DNA from 4 places in the Paenibacillus sp. FSL L8-0333 genome. Region 4 is predicted to be linked to each of the others. Evidence: riboswitches for the same ligand, from Rfam matches in the RefSeq annotation. Region 4 holds a riboswitch; each other region holds the start of a gene.
What was found. Region 4 has a riboswitch for cyclic di-GMP ahead of NYE72_RS21005 (thiamine pyrophosphate-binding protein). Riboswitches for the same ligand answer to the same signal wherever they lie in the genome.
Positions count from the first base shown of each region.

Region 1 (5,206 bases), 2.9 Mb from region 4:
CTGTCCCGAAGGCCGCTGCTATCTCTAGCAGATTCAGAGGGATGTCAAGACCTGGTAAGGTTCTTCGCGTTGCTTCGAATTAAACCACATACTCCACTGCTTGTGCGGGTCCCCGTCAATTCCTTTGAGTTTCAGTCTTGCGACCGTACTCCCCAGGCGGAGTGCTTACTGTGTTAACTTCGGCACCAAGGGTATCGAAACCCCTAACACCTAGCACTCATCGTTTACGGCGTGGACTACCAGGGTATCTAATCCTGTTTGCTCCCCACGCTTTCGCGCCTCAGCGTCAGTTACAGCCCAGAAAGTCGCCTTCGCCACTGGTGTTCCTCCACATATCTACGCATTTCACCGCTACACGTGGAATTCCACTTTCCTCTTCTGTACTCAAGCCACCCAGTTTCCAGTGCGACCTCAGGTTGAGCCCAAGGTTTAAACACCAGACTTAAATAGCCGCCTGCGCGCGCTTTACGCCCAATAATTCCGGACAACGCTTGCCCCCTACGTATTACCGCGGCTGCTGGCACGTAGTTAGCCGGGGCTTTCTTCTCAGGTACCGTCACTCCGATAGCAGTTACTCTACCGGACGTTCTTCCCTGGCAACAGAGCTTTACGATCCGAAAACCTTCATCACTCACGCGGCGTTGCTCCGTCAGGCTTTCGCCCATTGCGGAAGATTCCCTACTGCTGCCTCCCGTAGGAGTCTGGGCCGTGTCTCAGTCCCAGTGTGGCCGTTCACCCTCTCAGGTCGGCTACGCATCGTCGCCTTGGTGGGCCGTTACCCCACCAACTAGCTAATGCGCCGCAGGCCCATCCCTCAGTGACAGATTGCTCCGTCTTTCATTCTTCTCTCAGGAGAAAAAAGAAATTATCCGGTATTAGCTACCGTTTCCGGTAGTTATCCCAGTCTGAAGGGCAGGTTGCCTACGTGTTACTCACCCGTCCGCCGCTAAGTTACTTTGAAAGCAAGCTTTCAAAGTAACTCCGCTCGACTTGCATGTATTAGGCACGCCGCCAGCGTTCGTCCTGAGCCAGGATCAAACTCTCCAATTAGTATTGAAAAGAGCGATATGCTCATTTTGAAACATCTGACGAGAAAATTAATTCTCTAATTTTGGATTTCACTTGCGTGATTTCCTACTCACTCGTTGTTCAGTTTTCAAAGATCAAGTTCTCGTTGACGCCGCTTAATGTCTCAGCAGCAACTCTTATAATATATCATGTTGTTTTCAGAAATGCAAGCTTTATTTTTCGAAGCTTTTTATCAGCCTCGTTTGTATCGCCTGTACGCTGTCTAACAACGCTTACCTATAATACCCCAACTATTAATAGAAAAGCAACCCCTAATATAAAAATAAACAACTAGCTTAATAATTAAGCTAGTTGTTTATTTAATAGAGTTATGTTTATAGCGACGAATTTAATAGTATTTTGCCGCAGTATATTTGCTTGAGGCTTTAATTAAATCGGTTTTCTTATCACTCTTTGCAAGTCCTGCATCCACTGTAGTATCAATGGTAACCCACTTCCCATTAAGCAATACTTCGTTCCAGGCATGATATTGCGTAACGTAGCTTGTATTCCCCATTACCAACTTAGCAGGAACATCTACACTCCGCAGCATTGCGGCAAAAAGAGAAGCGTAATCATAGCAAATCCCTTTTTTAGTAGTCAATGTCTTATCGATGCTTGGAATATAATCAGTAGTTACACTATTAGCAAGAGAGTAGTCATATTGTACATTCGCAACTACATAGTTATAGATCGCTTTAACTTTCTCTTCGTCTGTTGTTTTACCTTGTACTAATTGTTTAGCTTTGACAATCGCTTTATCAGAAGAACTCCATTTCACATTCTGTACGGAGCCCAAATATACGGAATTCGAGTCACTCATGGTTACGTCTACTACTTCGGAATATAACGCTTTGTATTTATTACCGGTTGTGTTCTCCAGAACAGAAACCTTATAAGTCCCATTTCCTTGTTGCAAAGGGAAGTCCTCAGCTTGTCCAGAAGCATACAAGTTATAAGTATAGCTGCTGTTATCTTTGGTGATCATGAGTTTGATTCTTTTATCTTTCGGAATATCATAGTTAATACCAATAACACCTTGAGCCACTTTGGATGTAATCAACCAGCTGGCATCTGCACTTGCAGCTTGAGCTGTACTTACCGGAACTGAAGTCATTAGGACGAACAACGCCACCAGCATAAAATAAACCTTTTTCACGGATAAAACTCCTTTCGGTAGCTGGCTGCCATCCTTTCGGGAAGGCCCTTTAGCTTTGCGTCCCTACCTTTCGATAGGTTTGCCGTTATCGTATAAGCTCTATCTGTTCTAGCTTTACTAGATATAGTTGATAGAATCCATTTGAAACAAACAAAAAAAGCCTCTTCATTCGGTAGCTGGCTGCCATCCTTTCGGGAAAAGGCCCTTTAGCTTTGCGTCCCTACCTTTCGGAAGGTTTGCCGTTATCGTGTTTAGCTTTCATAGTATAATACTATCATATTTATAGTTGTGAACAAGACCTAATTTACTAGATTACCCATTATTTTATAAATATCTCCCGGTATTTGTGTTTTCTTGTCATTCACTATTCTCATTTTGTTAATTTAGCATGAACAATCAGCCGATGCGTTGGATTCACTAGCGGATCACATGTAATCAGAGTAAGAATCTTATCCTTGTCATTCCCGTCAAGAACGGAGACATCACTCGGATCTACAACAGAAATATCGTATACCTCATAGTTAAACACCTGATCACTAGTCTTTACCGTGATAACATCCCCCACAACAACCTCATTCAATCTGTTAAACAAACGACCCGTAGTTCTAGCCCGATGCGCCGCGATTGCAGCATTCCCGATCTCTCCAAGGGGTGCCGTTTCTTTCATATGGGCTGCAGCATGTTTCATATTAGCTTTTGTAGCCCCTTCTAATACAGGCAGCTTCAAATCAATCTTACCGATTTCAATTAGTGCGATTACTTTGCCACCGACCTCAATCTCCGGTTCAGGCTTTTCTGTCTCTTGGGGTTGGGACTGTGCCTGAGCATCCAGAACCGATTCCTCTGCTAACAGCTGAGTAACTTCAGCATACCTGCTCTTCAAATCTGGCTGGGGAGTACTATCGGCAGTGCTTAGTTCAGCCGTTTCTAATAACTTCTCCTGCTGCCTGTCGTTGTACCATTCGTTAGCTGTCGGATATAACATGATAAGTATCCCAGCCAGTATGAGTAGATAGGAGAATTTACGCAATGTTATTCACCTCCGTATATTGTTTCTATGGTTATATACAAATCAAGCAGAAACAGCTACTTGCCTTTAAGCATAGCAACTCCTTCTGCCTGAAATTAATGTTTAAAATACCCATTTACGACTTCCAAAGAAATTGATGATCACCGTGATAAAGGTAACCAGCACCTTGGAGATCAAGACTTGAATACCTAGTCTGTCTGTCAACAGATGCATTAGCAGCAGTGATATTCCGAGCACTACCAGATTCAGCACGATAAACTTGACCAGCTGCACGCGGTCGAAGCCTTCTTTATTCCCCCGGTTGCGATCACGAAAGGTTACTTTTTTATTCAAAATAAAGCTATTCGCCGTACCTGCACTATAGGAGATCACCTGCGCCAATGCGTATACCATCCCTAGTGAATTCAACAATGTGAAAATCACAAAATCAATAAGCGTATTGAGCAAACCTACGGCATTAAATTTAAGGAACTGTATGAATGCAGCACGCAAGTTCTTATCTGACATCATTGTGGTCCTTCCGGCGGTCCAGTTGTTCTTCGTTCTGGTAGCCTTTAGTCTCACTAACAATGTATAGCGGTCTATCTTTAGACTCGTCATAAATCCGTCCGATATACTCCCCAATCACACCTAACAGCATCAGAACGATACCGTTAAAGAGCAGATTGACGCCTACAATGGAAGCCCAGCCCGGAACCGTCCAGGAGGTGAAAAATATCTTTTGAAACAAGACGAAAAATAAATAGAGAAAGCTAGAGAATGAAAGGAAGAATCCAATATACGTAGCAATCTTAAGCGGCTTATGTGAAAAAGAGGTGATGCCATCTAACGCAAAACGAATCATTTTCTTCAGCGGATATTTGGTTTCTCCGGCAAAACGTTCTTCCCGTTCATATTCCACCATAGTCTGCTTGAAGCCAACCCAGCTCACCAAACCTCGGACATAGCGGTTCTTTTCTTTAAGTCCCCGCAGGACATCACATACCTTACGGTCAATAAGTCGGAAATCGCCTGTATCCGTAGGAATATCCACACTTGTCATACTGCTGAGCAGGCGGTAAAAGAGCTTCGCGGTGACCTTTTTGAACATCGTTTCTCCGTGGCGCTTCAGGCGTTTCGCATATACAACATCATAGCCCTCTTTCCACTTCTCGATCATTTGCAAAATGACCTCCGGAGGATCCTGAAGATCAGCGTCAATAACAACAACCGCTTGACCTTCGGCATAGTCCATGCCAGCTGTAATCGCTACCTGATGTCCGAAATTACGCGAGAAGTCAATCAGCTTGACATGCTCGTCTCGTTCACAGATCTCCCGAATCATCTGGGCGGAACGATCACGACTGCCGTCATTGACGAAGACCAGCTCATAAGTATCGCCGCACTCGTCCATTACTTTTTTCAAACGTTCATAAGTATGGCTAATTACTTGCTCCTCATTGAACATGGGTACAATCACACTATATCTGGCTTTCACCTTTATTCCTCCTACAAGCTTTTTGGAGCGTTACATCCATCTACACTTCATAATAACGCTGCATGCATAAACTTATTTTATAGATTTTTATTAAATCCTAGAAAACCCAAGTAGGGAACCAACGCAGCATATCCTTTACGTAATCTCCACTCACCTGCATCCCTGACAGTACCGGGTAGAAAGCGATAAAGAGCAGCAAAGCAACGGCTACATAGACATACTGTACGTAACGGGCCTCAGGGAATTTACTATCCAGCAACTTCATTATATATACAATACCAAGAATCATAAATGGTACCATAGCAAAATAATGGTAAATAAATGTTTCTCTTGGGACAAGCATCCACGGAACATATTGCGAGAAGAAGGCGATCCAGATCATGTAGAGGTTCTTATCTTTACGTTTCAGCGTAATCCACAGCGTTGCCAGCATCGCAAAAATACCCGTCCACCAGATAAGAGGATTCCCCAT
Region 1 is NZ_CP150186.1:730,104-735,309, reverse strand. It holds rRNA gene NYE72_RS03215 (16S ribosomal RNA) at 1-1,050, opposite strand, end outside; gene NYE72_RS03210 (transglutaminase-like domain-containing protein) at 1,418-2,227, opposite strand; cyclic di-GMP riboswitch class I at 2,241-2,321, opposite strand; cyclic di-GMP riboswitch class I at 2,396-2,478, opposite strand; gene NYE72_RS03205 (class D sortase) at 2,598-3,257, opposite strand; gene NYE72_RS03200 (GtrA family protein) at 3,360-3,767, opposite strand; gene NYE72_RS03195 (glycosyltransferase family 2 protein) at 3,754-4,734, opposite strand; gene NYE72_RS03190 (phospholipid carrier-dependent glycosyltransferase) at 4,832-5,206, opposite strand, start outside.
Region 1: another riboswitch for cyclic di-GMP. It lies ahead of NYE72_RS03210 (transglutaminase-like domain-containing protein); the one in region 4 lies ahead of NYE72_RS21005 (thiamine pyrophosphate-binding protein).

Region 2 (5,206 bases), 2.6 Mb from region 4:
CAAGCAAAGATTCAGCTAATACAGGCTTGAATTGTCCTGAAGCCAGCTCGGTTCCGGCAGAAGTGCTGCGCGTATTCCGAATGAGACTTTTCGGCGTCATAATGACTAGCGGTCTAGCATCTTCCTGCCCGCATAACGCTGCTTGGCGCCGCAGCAGATGGAAATATTGCGAAGCGGTAGTCAGATTAGCGACTGTCCAGTTCTCCTCAGCGGATAGCTGCAAGAACCGTTCCAGCCTACCGCTGGAGTGCTCAGGTCCCTGTCCTTCGTAGCCATGCGGCAGCATGATGACGAGATTGCTGCGCTGTGTCCATTTGGCGCGTCCAGCCGCAATGAACTGGTCAAAAATAACCTGACCCGCATTGGCGAAATCACCATACTGTGCTTCCCAGATTACGAAGGTTTCCGGTGCGAACACATTATAACCATATTCAAAGCCTAATACTGATGCCTCTGACAATGGACTGTTGTATACGCCAAAGGAGGCACGGGAATCGCTTAGCTGATGTAGCGGAGAGAATAAATCTCCTGTTTTACTGTCGTGCAGCACCAGATGGCGATGTGCGAAGGTTCCGCGTTGGGCATCTTGACCGCTCAGTCGGATGGGCGTCCCATTTTTCAAAATGGTAGCGAAGGCTAACGTTTCAGCCAGTGCCCAGTCGACCTTTTCACCCTCATTCAGTGCATCTTTACGACGTTGTAAAATGCGCTCCAGCTTCGGATAAACCTGGAATCCAGCTGGAACCGTCAACAGTTCACGATTGATCTCCTGCAGGCTGGAGATGGATACCGCTGTAGTGTTTGCCGCTGCGCGGTCCGTTTGTAGAGGAATGAAGGCTTTGGGTTCTTTTTTCTTATGATTGCCTTCCTTCATATTATCGTACGCACGCTGCAATACGCTTTCTGCTTCAGCATTCATCTTTTGCACGTCTTCGGCGGTAAGAACCTTTTCGTTTTTCAGTCTCTCTGCATAAACCTTGTAGACGGTCGGATGATTGCGAACCTTGCCGTAGACAATAGGTTGTGTGGTTTCAGGATCATCCATTTCGTTGTGACCATGACGGCGGTAGCCGATGAGATCAATTACGAAATCTTTTTTGAATTGATGGCGGTATGCGCTAGCTAAACGTACGGCTGCTACGCAGGCCTCTGGGTCATCAGCGTTGACATGGACTATCGGGATTTCATACCCTTTGGCGATGTCACTCGCATAATGCGTAGAACGGGAATCTTCACTTTCAGTCGTAAAACCAATTCGGTTATTAACAATGATATGGATCGTCCCACCATTTTGATAACCTTGAAGTTTGCCGATATTAAGCGTTTCTGCAACAATTCCTTCACCTGGAAAAGCAGCATCACCATGCATCAGCACCGCCATAGCTTTACTGGTATCAATCTTCGGCAGTCCTGCAGTGCTCCGATCTTCTTGTGCGGCACGAGTGAAACCTTCCACGACAGGATTGACGAATTCCAAGTGACTTGGGTTATTCGCTAGTGTTATTCTTGTGCGTACGGTTTCTCCTTCACGGACAGCACGGTCTGCACCGAGATGGTATTTCACATCACCTGTCCAGCCATAGTTAATGCCTGTGGAGCCTTCGGAAGGGAAAAGCTCCTTGTTCGGAGAATGATGAAACTCTGAAAATATGATATCATAAGGTTTGCCCAAAATATGTGCAAGAACGTTGAGGCGACCGCGATGCGCCATGCCCATCAAAATATGCTCTGCACCGTCATGTGCAGCAGCGCGTACGATTTCGTCTAACATCGGCACAAGAGCATCATTGCCTTCAAGACTGAAACGCTTCTGACCTACAAAAGTCTTGTGGAGGAAGGTTTCAAATTGCTCTACCTGAATCAGGCGGTTCAGGAGCTCTTTGCGTTCTGTATTATTCAGGGGTGCTGGTGAGCTGGTGGATTCTGCCTGTCTATTTAGCCATTGCAGTTCTTTTTCTTCATGCACATGCCCGAATTCATAGGCGATAGTCTTGGTGTATGCCTGACGCATACGTTGCACGGCATCCCACCCGGTATGCACATCATTCGGCGCATTTTCCCATATAAGCGTGGCAGGCAGTGCAATCAGGTCTTCGCGGGTCAGCCCATAGGTTTCAGGCTCAAGATATTTTGCCATGGGATTCTGATCGCGTACCAGCGGATCAATTTCAGCGGCCATATGGCCATATATACGAATATTGGCGATTAGCTTGGAAGCTCTTACTGCTTTTCTAAGCCATTCGGTGTCTCCCGAGATGCGCGGCTGAGGAGCCGGTTCGCTATCCGGAGTTAGGGGAGGGGGTCCCGAATTTGTAAAAAGCTCGCGATAATTATTTTCTACGGTGGAGGGATCTTTCACAAACTGTTCATATCTTTCTTGAATGTAGCCTAAATTGGGTCCGTAATACTTACTCCAAATGGATTCGTTATAGGGCTCTTTGGCTGCCATGAATACATCCTCCTTAACGGATGAACTCCATACGTGACATTTTGTGTCAACGCTTACTGGAGCTGTGATGATTGCGGTTTCATTTCTCATCTTATTGTGCTACTTTCAGCCACTGTAATCAATTCATTCTTTCGTCCAATACGTTCGCAAAATGGTATAGGTTAGCTTGTTCTAATGAAAAGAAGGGTGTTTCTTCTCATTACCCATTCTAAAGGCCTATTAAAATGATTCTATTATCCTTATTTTTAACTATTAGGTCAGTAAATATTTATTTTGCTAGTACAATTTATTTTATGTAACGGACGAGTATCGTGATAATCGGACAAGATCTTTGAAAAAAAATCTTTTATTTTTCGTTTTTAAAATAGAAAGTAACCAGGAATCGACACACTTTTCCGCTTTCTTTTTGTATAATGTTATTGCAGATAGTAATTTTATAGTTTTTTAAGCAGATCCTTTCGTGAAAAGGGTCCAGTAAAAGGTAAACTTGCCGAAAGGCAGGGGCACAAAGTCGCGGGTCTAAGGTAGAGATACTATGACAGCCGGATTGCCTGGGGACGTAAAATCTTAGGGGGAGATTTTTTGGAAAAGTCCAACCAGGGTAGCAACAGAGAACAGCAGTTTATTGATCTGGATCAAGAGTGGGTACATTTATTATTAGCAGCTAAGAAGGCTGGCATTAAGGCAGATGAAATCCGCCAGTTCTTTCATGAGAAAACTGTGCAGATCGTGCAGTAATACATTAGAGGGGTTACATATCGAAAAAGGGCACAGCGGTTCTTCGCTGTGTCCTTTTTCGATATGATTTAGTAGAAGAGAGGATCGTACCAGATTAGTAGGAAGTATTAATCCTTTTGATCGAGCTTCCATTTCTGATAGTCCAGAAATTCTTTGAATTCGCGTTTGCTAATGCCTGAGTCCATAGCTTCCTGCACCAATCGGAACCATTCCGAATCTAAATGTGATTCCTCTGCATCATTTGGTTCTCCATAGAGTAGGGCATGAATGGATACCTGAAGCGCGTCAGCGATCTTTTCGATAAACTGGATGGATGGATTGGATTGGATGTTTCTCTCCACGTTGCTAAGATACGACTTAGCCACATCTGCTCTGTCCGCAAGCTCAGATAGGGAGAAACCCTTGTCTAGGCGGAGCTGCTGGATACGTTGGCCCATATTCTGTGGCACTATGCTGACGCCCCTCCGTAATTTTTGTTATTAGTATAGCAAATATCAATAAATCGGACAAAGTTTATTGTAAAGAGAAGAGCAGCAATCTGCTTATCCGTGGCCGGATTCAGGATCTGCTGCTCTTCGAGTATTTTATTAAATTACTTTATTGATCTTAGTAGTCTTTTTTCGCACCTTGTTTAGCTACGAAATCCCAAGTCAGTGTTAAGCTATCGCCTTGGAAAATATTTTGATCTTGGTTATTTTCCACAAATTCGAATTGGACGGAGAAGCTGTCATTGGTACCGGCTTTAATACCGGATGCTTCGGTAAAGAGTTGATCCCAACCTGTATTTTTTACGAGATCCGGATGCTGACTTTTTAAAGCAGCAAGTGTAGTCTCATAAACTACATTTTCAGGAGAGACGATAGGTACCCCTTTATCATTATTTCTAAGGAATTTAACTTTAATGAACTCGGCTAAATCCAAGTAGTTATCTCCTTTAGCATCCGTGATTTGAGTCGATGTATTCAGAATGATAGATCCGATATCGAGCGAACCATCGTTTTTCAATTTGAAGGATTTAGTTACAGTATCACCTGGTTTCAGGTTAGGAATATTAACGATGACAGAAGGGTCGGAGTTCAGATCGAGTGTACCCGCTGCGAATGTAGCTGTGCTTTGCGCAGTGTCGCTAAAGTATGCGAAGGTTCCTCCGCCGATTAATGATAAACCCAGTGCTGCAGATGCTACGCCAAGACCCAATGTTTTCTTGATACCCATAATAAAATTCCTCCTCAAATTTGTGTTTGAATTTTTTATAAAATTTATATATTGTATCTTCCGGTTCGTAAGCGGAAGTGGACAATCAACTTAGGGCTGTGTTTCTGTTGGGGACGGTGAGGCTGGCAGTAGGGCAGTATTTTTCTTTTCTAATGCAGCTACAGCCTTCCAAGAGGTATACAGAGCATAGAGCAGAAGCATCAAGCCAGGCACGATCATGAGGACTACACTTCCAGCTTTGGAAACCGCGAAATTCATAGCGTAACCGACATAGGGTACAGTGACCCCGGTATACTGAGCTACAACATTCGCAGAACTGGTTGGGTTCATGTCGGGTGCGTCGTTGTTATCGCCTTTAGTGCGATAAACAGCTTCACCAGTAGCGTTATTGACGGTCGCTTCTACAATCCGGTGAGTAATGAGCAGATTATCTTCGTTCCTAAAGGTGATGACATCGCCTGGTTTGAAACGATTCATATCCCCTCCGGGTTTTAATGCGACAATTGAGCCTGTCTGAATTCCTGGTTCCATCGATCCTGAGAGTACGGTTTTGATCTCATATCCGAAGAAAGCAGGTTCACCACCGGAGGCCTTGGATAACACTACGGCTGCCACCAGCAGAATAAAGATCACAAGCATTAAGCTCGATAAGGTATTATTGATAATTTTTTTAATTCGCATCTTATTCTCCACCTTTCTCAGGTTGAGGGTCCGAAGGAGCTTGGGTTGCTACCGGCGGGGTAGTCGTACTGTCTTCCGCCTTTGGCGTCTCTTGTGGAGCCTCTTGCTGAGGAACATCTTTTG
Region 2 is NZ_CP150186.1:425,978-431,183, forward strand. It holds gene NYE72_RS01880 (2-oxoglutarate dehydrogenase E1 component) at 1-2,449, opposite strand, end outside; cyclic di-GMP riboswitch class I at 2,920-3,004, shown strand; gene NYE72_RS01885 (anti-repressor SinI family protein) at 3,032-3,187, shown strand; gene NYE72_RS01890 (helix-turn-helix domain-containing protein) at 3,295-3,624, opposite strand; gene NYE72_RS01895 (TasA family protein) at 3,794-4,402, opposite strand; gene NYE72_RS01900 (signal peptidase I) at 4,493-5,083, opposite strand; gene NYE72_RS01905 (hypothetical protein) at 5,085-5,206, opposite strand, start outside.
Region 2: another riboswitch for cyclic di-GMP. It lies ahead of NYE72_RS01885 (anti-repressor SinI family protein); the one in region 4 lies ahead of NYE72_RS21005 (thiamine pyrophosphate-binding protein).

Region 3 (5,206 bases), 2.3 Mb from region 4:
TTGGTTAATGAAATTAAATCTTTTCTCTAAGCTTCCGCCCCATTGATCATCACGACGGTTGGAGTGTGGAGAGAAGAACTGTTGGACTAAATATGTGTTTGCTCCATGAATTTCTACCCCGTCAAATCCAGCTTGAATAGCACGTTGAGTCGCTTTTTTAAAATCCTCAATTACACCGAAAATTTCATCTTCTGTTAATGCTCTTGGAATTTCTGCATTCGGACGTTCGGCAGCAATGGCGCTGGAGGAAACTGGTTGTACGCCACGTAGTATTTTTGAATCTGTCATTCTTCCTGCATGGAATAGTTGTAAAATAGCTTTTGTTCCATTTCGTTTAATAGTAGATGCTAATCGGCTAAGGCTAGGAATAAATTGATCGGAGGAAACACTAAGTTCACCTTCCCATCCTTTTCCACCCTCTTGTACATTTGCTGCCGCAGTGATGACCGCACCTACTTCGCCCGTTCTTAGTGAATAGTATTTCAATTCATCTTGTGTTACTACACCGTCATAAAAGCTCATTCGCGTGGTCATTGGAGCCATAACCACTCGGTTTTTTAATGTCAGTCCTCTGCGAAAAGTTAATGTTGTGTCTAGTGCTATCATCTTTTTCCCAACTTTCATTAAATTATATTTAAACAAAATATTATATACATGCGCATACATATAAATTACAGCAATGATTTATTCTTGTCAACTAATAAACAACTACTGTTGAATACAGCAAAAAGCACTGTTCAGCGGAACAGCGCTTTTTGCTCGATATGAATCGTCCTTATTATTCTAGTTCGGCCGGTTTTACAATGGCTGTACCTTTATTATTCTTGGAGTATTTAGCTTCAATTTTCGTGGTGTATGTATCTTTTGCTCCATCACTTACCAGCACATAACTCAGATCGACTGTCAGCTTTTCCGTTTGCCAGGTCTTAGTATTGACGAATAATTTCCACGTTACGCTTTTGGGTTGAACTGTCTCACCATCCCAGAGGTTCTCCTGGTCATAGAGTTTGATTATCCCCTTAGCTGCTGTCGGATCGGTTACCGTGAATTGTAAGACCGTTTGTGCGCCAGCCGTGCTGACTTTCATGGATTTTTTATAACTTTTGACCGAATCAAGCATGGAAACAGGATCGTATTGGCCTTTAGAGTAAAAGGCATCCCATTCCGTTTTCTCCAGTCCAAGCCAATACTGTGCATCAGGATCGATCGGCTCCCCGTCATCGTCGTAACCTTCATCTTCAGATTCATCGATCAGTTCACTTCCGTCTACAAGATAGTAAAACTCCTTGTCATTGGCATATAGACTGTACGATGTTTCTAAAAGACTACTAGCGACAGTGCCTGCTGCGGCAAAATTCGGCAGACGGTTGATATCCAGCTTCAGAGTGTTGGTGTTGCTGATACGCACCCCGCCGCTTTGAATATCCTGTTTTTTGGTCACATCCAGATGGAAATTCTTTATTGCTTTGGAGGCTGCCGTTACTTTGCTGATCATCTGATCCGCGGTTACTACTGTTGAGGTAGCTGCAGACACTACTCCTGGATTAGACATCCATCCGATCGTTCCGGACAGCAATAAAGCACCTACTGCCAAACTAGTACCTATTGTTTTGAAAAAACTGTTCATGTACTTCCCCTTTCGGCCCCTTGCGATAATGTAACGCCGTATAGGTCGAAATAATAAAAGAGCTCAAAATAGACTACATATTCTTAGAGCTATCCTTTATGCTTCATAAGACATCCCTATGGCGGCCTGGCGATCATTTCCTTCTGTCGAAAGGCTTTAGACCCATGGCTTTGTGTCATCATCTTTCGATGATTTTACCTTTAACGCGGACATTCAATTAGTTTTAATAGATTAGGGACGCATGTCCCACCGCTAATTTTATCATGGTTATAATTACCTGTAAACGACTTATCTTCCATTCGAATTCGCTATGATACTCAGAAGAAATACTAAAGTTTTGCATTTTTCCAATTCGTCCAAGTTTTCCAGATATCTGAGGTTCAGCTGAGTTATACTATCAATCCGTTTCGGTATATCACTATGCTATGATAAGTATGTTTTTTAGTTTCTCTATCCATCCAAACATTTTCTTAACATATAACTCTTATAATTATTTTAGTTTTCTTAGAAAGGATGATTTTCATGGTTAATATCCTTGTTGTCGAGGATGATATAAAGCTTAATCAAATTATCTGCACCTATCTTTGCAATAATGGATACGACGCTAAAGGGTGTTTAAACCCACGAGAAGCATATGATTTGATGTATAACAGCCTGTATGACCTTATCATCTCAGACGTTATGATGCCAGAGATTGACGGCTTTGAATTTGCGGAAACGGTTAGGGCTATTAACAAAACGATCCCCCTTCTTTTTGTTACCGCTCGTGATGATATTTCCTCAAAACAAAAAGGGTTTCGCGCTGGAATTGATGATTACATGGTCAAACCGGTCAATATGGACGAACTGGTAATGCGTGTGGGCGCTTTACTTCGACGTGCAAATATTGCCCACGAAAAAAAACTGAGGGTAGGAAGTCTTATGATGGACGCGGATGATATGACAGCAACGGTAAACGATGAGGAAATCCCTGTGACGGTACGGGAATTCAACATACTCTACAAAATGCTTTCCTACCCCAAACATACCTTTTCCCGTGCCCAGCTAATGGACGAGTTCTGGGGCATTGGCAGCGAAACCAGCCTGCGTGCCGTAGATGTATACATCGTCAAACTTCGCGACAAGTTCTCTTGTTGTGTGGACTTCAAGATCATGACAGTGCATGGGCTTGGCTACAAGGCAGTGCTGCAATGAGTAAGAGGCAGGAGCAGCATGCCCGGTTCAAGTCCAAGCGTTTTTCATGGAAAGAGTTTTTGTGGACCTTTATTGTGCTGTCCACGCTAACAGCAGGTCAAGCACTTATATACGACGCCTACATTTCAGTAGAACGCGTTCCAACTCAATACATCTTTGGAATCACTGGATATTGGATCATTGTTGCCTTCATTTTTTGCCTTGTCACCGCACGGCAAAAGTACATCGCCTTTGATAAACCCATGCGTAAACTCAGCGAGGCGGCAAACCAGGTAGCAGAGGGAGATTTTTCAGTCTATCTTGAGCCGCTTCACAGAGCGGATAAAAAGGATTATGTAGACGTGATGTTCGAGGATTTTAATAAGATGGTTGAAGAACTGGGCAGTATTGAAACCCTCAAAAATGATTTTATATCGAATGTATCCCATGAGATTAAAACACCATTATCCGTCATTCATAGTTACGCAATGGCATTGCAAACTGTTGATTTGTCGCCAAAACTTCGAACGGAATATACTGAAACTATCATTTCGGCCTCCCAAAAATTAACGACACTGGTGATCAATATTCTGAAGCTAAACAAATTGGACAATCAGGAGATTAATCACGTTGCAGAGCCCTATGATCTGTGCAGGCAGCTATGCGACTGCGCCCTTACTTTTGAAAATTATTGGGAAGAAAAGAACATCGAATTTGTGGCGGATATAGAGGACCGTGCTATCATTCATGCCGACGAAAGCATGCTAGAGATCGTATGGCTTAATCTCCTCTCCAATGCTTTGAAATTCACACCCCCTGGCGGTAGCATCACCTTATCGCAGACTTCAGATGAAGATACAATTACGGTTATGGTATCAGATACTGGCTGCGGAATGGACGAGGAGACGATGAAACATATTTTCGATAAATTCTATCAAGGCGATACTTCTCACTCCGGGGAGGGTAACGGCCTTGGTCTTGCTCTTTCACTGCGTGTTATTGAACTAGTCGGTGGAACCATATCTGTTAAGAGTGAGCTACGCAAGGGCACGACATTCACAGTCCAATTAAAAGCTGAGAAATAAGTAATTCCCTTAAACCATAATTCATTATCTTGATAAGATCAAAAAAAGCAGTCTGAATTCGCAAAACGAATTCAGACTGTTTTTTTCATTAAACAGAAATACACCTCAATTCCAGTTCATTACGATTCTTCAATTAATATTTTATAAACAATTTGCAAGCAATTCATAAATATATCGACGGTAAAATGATCACATCAGGTGAGGCAGCAATTGTTCGACAAATTAACTTTTTAAAATAAAGGAGAAATTATCATGAGTGAGATCACAAGAAATGAATCTAATTTTATCGGCTATGAGTACAAAGATATTACAGTAAAACGCAAAATGGAGTCGGTATATACAAACGGATATAACAATTTTGGCTGGACGCTGGAAGGTACTTCAACCTCAGTTCAGAATGTTGGTTCCGTAACCATAAAGTTCAAGCGGGACCGCAAGATCCGTAATAAAGTTGAACTGACCCGCCTGCAACGCCAGTTTGACGCCGCTGTTGCCGAAATTGAGACACTGGAGAGTTCCAAAGTCATCGGTGCTTCTGTGGTTGCCTATGTTATTGGTGTTATTGGAACATCGTTTATGGCTGGTTCTGTATTTGCTAATCAAGCTGACATGCTGCCGCTTTCTATAATTCTAGCAGTCCCCGGTTTCGTAGGCTGGATCATCCCATATTTTCTCTTCAGCAGTATCAGCAAGAAAAAAACGAACAAGGTAGCGCCTCTGATCGATCAGAAGTTTGACAAGATTTACGAGGTGTGTGAAAAAGCTAATGCTCTACTAGGAAAGTAAGACACTGATACGAGATTCTGAAGACCCATTACAACATGAAGGGAGGAGATAAATATTAAGGATTTACTTGACCGCAACCTGTTAGATTATCAAGACCGAGCTGCCGTAACAAACGTTGCTTCACTTATTATTAATGCTTTGATGGGCATCGGCAAGTTGATCCTCGGTCTCTATCTCCTTTCCGGATGGTTCATCATAAACGCGTTGTATTACTTAATCCTTTGTGCCGCAAGAGGTCAGGCACTGTATAAATATACAGTGGCCAAGAATACCGAGGACCCCGAACAAAGATATAATATAGAATTTCATGTCTATCAGCGAAGTGGTGCTTTCCTTTGTCTTCTAGGAATCACTTATCTGTTAGTCTGTATGAGGATGTACTTTGTCGGTGATGTGATAATATTCAGAGGTTACATTGTTTATCTGGTAGCAACTATTGCTTTCTCCAAGCTTGGGTTTGCCATTTACGGAACTATGGCTAACCGGCATCTGAAAGGTCCTATTGTCTCTACGCTGAAAATAATTAGCTTTATAG
Region 3 is NZ_CP150186.1:2,396,531-2,401,736, reverse strand. It holds gene NYE72_RS10525 (NADH-dependent flavin oxidoreductase) at 1-666, opposite strand, end outside; gene NYE72_RS10520 (DUF6612 family protein) at 779-1,627, opposite strand; cyclic di-GMP riboswitch class I at 1,745-1,836, opposite strand; gene NYE72_RS10515 (response regulator transcription factor) at 2,150-2,821, shown strand; gene NYE72_RS10510 (HAMP domain-containing sensor histidine kinase) at 2,818-3,885, shown strand; gene NYE72_RS10505 (hypothetical protein) at 4,138-4,671, shown strand; gene NYE72_RS10500 (hypothetical protein) at 5,047-5,206, shown strand, end outside.
Region 3: another riboswitch for cyclic di-GMP. It lies ahead of NYE72_RS10520 (DUF6612 family protein); the one in region 4 lies ahead of NYE72_RS21005 (thiamine pyrophosphate-binding protein).

Region 4 (5,206 bases):
CTGTCTTCAAAACGAAACTTCCCATGCCTAAATCTCTCCCATAGATTGAATTTGTCCAAAACAGTTCGACTGCAATATCCAGCCCTTTATATATCCACTTAGCTGTTTTATAAAAGTCAAAATTCGACACTATACAGCAAGTATTGGGATATTCCGACTCTATTATAGGCATATTTTTCAAGTGCATGCAATAATAAAGTCGAATTTTGTATATTGTTGTCGAACTGTTGGGTTATTGGATTTCTTCTATGGTTGCAAGCAGGATATTAAAAGCTGTGATGATTCTAGGTGCCCCTATAACGGGTACTAAGTGTAATAGAATGCCTTTAAGCTGTTCTACGGTGACTCCAACACGAAGGGCCATAACATAATGAACACCCAGCTGTTCGAATTGACCCATTGAAATTAAAGATGAAATGACTGCGATTTCCTTCCAGTCAGGGGCTATAGTATTACGTTGAAAAATATCGCCATAGGCATTCCCCATAATAAATTCAGCCAAGTCAGGGAAGTGGTCTTTAATTGGAGCTAGTGCTTTTGCGCCATAGTCTCCTGATAGATTCGTGAAGTGGTTGAGACCACTGTTGATATTTTCCTTCATGGTTAGCCTCCTAGTTTAGGTTCAAAGTACGGTGTGCAGTCGGAGGGACTTCATCACGGTCTGTTAGTAGTTCAATAACGGCAACATGGTTTAGAGCTACCGCATCTTTAATTGCAGCTGTGAATTCATCCGCAGTCTCACATTTGTAGCCTTTAGCACCTAGAGATTCAGCGAATTTCACGGCGTCCATTGGTACTTCATATAGAGTTCCATCGATACGACCTGTGGTTTTCTCCATACCCTTAAGAGCCATATCTAGTTGCTTATTATTGACCACGATAAAGATGACAGGGATATCTTTGCAGACAGCGGTGTTAATCTCAGCGCCGAGCATCATGAAACAACCATCACCTGTAATGCAGAGGACAGTTTCTTCAGGAGCTGCAACTTTTGCACCAATAGCCATGCCGATCGAATTACCCATGCAAGCAAAATAAGCATCAAAAACAAAGCTGCCCGGTTTCTTAACCTTGTACCATTTTGCAGCGTGGAATCCATGGCTTCCATCATCAACGAAAATTGAATTATTATAAGGGATCAAATCACTTAAAGTGCTCATTACTGAAGCCAGTGAAAGATTCTTGAGGGTTGGAAGCTCTTCTGAATAATCAGCATCGGCCAAAGCCTCGCGTTTGGTGATTGTGCTTGGGTCAATATGATTTAGGCAGTGCACCAAATTATCGCGCAGGTCCCCAGTGACCGGTATCGTTTTGGACAATAGGATTTTTCCGACAAAGCTTGGATCAATATCAAATTGAATTAAAGTTGCTGGATGATTCTCCCGTTTAAGATTACAGATGGTCATATCACTTAAACGTGATCCAAGCACTATAAACAGATCGCTTTTATTCAATAAATCATCCCCGTGGGTCGAACCGCCAACGCCAATAGGACCATGATAGAGCGGGTGATCCCAGACTATAGCCCCTTTTCCACCAGGAGATGTTACTACAGGAATATTAAAAGTTTCTGCGAGTTGAACAAGCTCTTTATGTGCTCCGGAGCGGTTAATTCCTTTACCCGCAATAATCAAAGGATTCTTAGCAGCTTGAATAGCATCGATGACTCTATCGATATTTGCTTGACTAATTAGAGACTCTCTTTCAGGGATTACAATATTGCATTCTTCCAATACTTCAGTTTGTACATCAAAAGGAATACAAAGATGAACAGGACCCCGTTTGGCCAGGGCCACAGAAATCGCATGATTAAAAATAGTACCAAAGTGATCCCCACGTTCAACCAATTTACTGAACAAGGTGGCAGGTCTGAACATATCAGCTAAATCAGCCAGAAAAGAGGTGGAGTCCTGACATTGAGGAATTCCAAGCTCTGTAATGGATTGGTGGCCGGTAATAAACAGGACAGGTAGGTTGTTAGCTTTCGCATGAGCTGCTGCTGTGAGCAGGTTAGTTCCACCAGGACCAGAAGTACCAAATGCTACGCCTAGGTTACCCGTTTTCAGCGCATACCCTGCTGCTTCGAATCCGGAGCTTGCTTCATGTCTGCCGGGAATAAATTCAATACCGTAATCGACCATCTTTAGAACTATTGGACAAATCGATTTGCCAATGATCCCAAAAGAATGGGTGACTCCTAGGTTACGTAGTGCTTCCGCCATGTAATCTGCGACTGTCTTCAAAAGAAACACCTCACAAGTTTTTTGATATATATTAGTTATTAATCTACCGAATAGATACGATAGATCAATATACTCAAAAAGTAAAAACCTGTGCTCTATAGTAAGCACAGGTTGGTGGCATAAGGCGCCGCTAAGACTGAACAATAGTTCAGCCGTCCTGGTTCCTCTGCAACCTGGCAATCATGGCCTCAAACGAAAAAATGAGGCTGTAGATCCATGGTTTTGCGTCATCCTCTTTCGAGGATTTTGCCAATATTAATTTATAGTTGATAAGAATAATTTTCCTTTACAATATATTCCTCATTAATTTTTGTCAACATAATCCGCTAAAAAAACTCGAAATTTGACGAAAGTCTTGTCCAAGAGATGAAGTTTTGCCTCGCGAAAAAAACTGCCACCTAAGACTCAGCTTAGGTGGCAGTTGATAGTTTTGAACTAGAATTTAAAGATATGAATGGTTTTTTGCAGATTAAATACGGCCTGGGTCATTTTTTCCGTTTCTTCTGCAACAGACTGCAGGGCATTAATCTGTTCATTCATAGCCGCCGATACCTCTTCAGTGCCTGCAGCGGTTTCTTCGGTGATTGCTGAGATATTCTCAATTGCACTGGAAATTTTCAAGGCACTTTCTAGCATAAGATCACTCTCCGCAGAGAATGAAGAGATTTGCTCGGTAATGTACTGCACGCTTTGTACAATTTGTGCGAAAATATGGGCAGATTGAGTGATCATTTCATTCTGAACCTGCACAACCTCTTCATTGATGGCGATATTATCGATGGCTTGTTTAATATCTGACTCAATGCTGCGGACCAAACCGAATACTTCTTTTGTGGAAGCCGTAGATTCCTCAGCAAGCTTGCGAACCTCTTGAGCGACAACGGCAAAACCCCGACCATGCTCTCCGGCACGAGCAGCTTCGATGGAGGCATTGAGTGACAGCAGGTTGGTCTGCTCAGCGATCTCTGTGATGGTCTTGGTGATCATCGTAATCCCGCGGGCATTTTGTGAGAGAGCTTCAATAGTATCAGCCACTTTTTGTGTAGCCTCTATGTTTTTACGCATGCCTTCAGCCTGTGTATCTACGGATTGGCGCCCTTGCTCAACAAGTTCTAAGGTATGTATTGAACGTCTGTTCATTTCTTTGGTGGAGTTCGTATAATTGGATACTTTGGTCTCAATGTCTTTAATGGATTCTGTCATATCAGCGATATCCGTAGATATTTCATTTGCACCAAGAGCGAGCTCGGTAGAAGAAGAGGCTACTTGTGCCATAACAATTTTCAGGTTCTGGTTCTTATCTTCGATTCCGCGGCTTGCATCCATTACTTGACGGGTGATCTGCGATGCATCGGTCAGAATCTTCTTGAGCTTATCAATCATTGTGTTAAAGGAGCGGCTTACGTCACCCATTGAACCATTTTCGTCCGCTCTGCTAGTGAAATCCCCCTTCGAAATACTGTGAGATACATTAGCAATATCATCAAAAGATGATGTAAGCGTTCTCTCCACGAAGCGAGCAACAGGTAAAGTCAGACCTGCAAGAACAACTACTAGTATAATTCCTACGAGAAATTGACCTAGAATCATTAACGTAACTAAGACAGGAATAGCAAACAGTGCGGCAACGAGGTAACATCCGGCAACAATTCTTTGTTTTAACGGAAGTTTGTGCATCCAGCTCATTGGTAAAATGTCCCCCTTATTAAATTTTATGTAATGGTGTTATTATAGGGGATTTATAGGTCATTGGTCTATAGAGAAGTGTCATAAATCTTCTTTAAGTAGTAGATATTTAGAATTCATGTCAAAATTCCTCATATATTGTGGAAATTGTTTTAATAGCAGACTTTACCATCCCTACTAGTTCGGTAGGAGCTAAAACAATAACTGAAGGAGAAAAAGAGAGTACGATACGACAGGCAGATTCTATAGTATTAAACTCGGCCTCTACGTTCATCCACCCAGTATTAGCAGAGGGTTCTACTAAAGTTATAGTTACATATCTTTCACGTTGTAATTCTTTAAGAATAGACTCATTCACCTTTAATTTCACTACATATTTTGGCAGAGCTGCTTTAAAAGCTAAAGTCGACTGTTCCCAGTAGCTTTTTAAATCAAAAGTCTCAGGTCTGACAAATGATTCATTAGTTGCTTCAGCTTGTATTAATCTTGACACGCGAAAAGTCCGCATTTCATCCTCGGTTCGTGCCACTACATACCAAACTCCACGTTTTGCGACTAACCCAAGAGGTTCAATAAAACGTTCCTTCGTCTCGTCATTCCGTGGGTAAGTGATCTTTACTTTACGATCTTCCCAAACAGCTTCCTGCAGGATAGATAGGAACGGATAGGTCTCGTCGGAAGGGTGCCAGCTGGCACCATCAATATGGATGCGCTGGCTTAGGTAACTGGCTGGATTATTCGTCCTAGATGGCGAAGCAGCCTCCAGCTTGAGTACGGCAGAAGAAAAGTCGTTTTGTATACCCAGATCTTTTAAAATCGAGGAGTCTGCGGACAGCAGCAGAGTAGCAATCTCTGAGGGCTTCATACCCGTTAACGAGGTTCGGTATCCTTCCGTGAGCATCCAGCCCCCTTCGCGTCCCCGTTCGGCAAGAATCGGTATTCCTGCTGTACATAAGGCTTCCATATCTCTAAACACAGTTCGTTCAGACACTTCTAAGGTCTGGGCTAGCTCACGGGACGTCATCTTTCCACGATTTTGCAGCAAAAGTAAGATGGATAACAAACGATCGGCTCTCATTAAGGGAACATTCCTCCTCCTAATAAATGTTAGTCAGTTCTTAATTAATTATTATATTATATATGTCAGTTGATGTCATATTAAAGAATTATACTTATATAAGGTAAGGATTAAATATAGAACATTTAGAGAAAAACAAATGTAGAAAGGATTGAGAACATGACTTTAAAAGGAAAAGTAGCATTGGTCACCGGAGGCA
Region 4 is NZ_CP150186.1:4,679,158-4,684,363, reverse strand. It holds gene NYE72_RS21015 (hypothetical protein) at 1-25, opposite strand, end outside; gene NYE72_RS21010 (carboxymuconolactone decarboxylase family protein) at 233-601, opposite strand; gene NYE72_RS21005 (thiamine pyrophosphate-binding protein) at 612-2,252, opposite strand; cyclic di-GMP riboswitch class I at 2,408-2,504, opposite strand; gene NYE72_RS21000 (HAMP domain-containing methyl-accepting chemotaxis protein) at 2,679-3,929, opposite strand; gene NYE72_RS20995 (YafY family protein) at 4,051-5,007, opposite strand; gene NYE72_RS20990 (SDR family NAD(P)-dependent oxidoreductase) at 5,167-5,206, shown strand, end outside.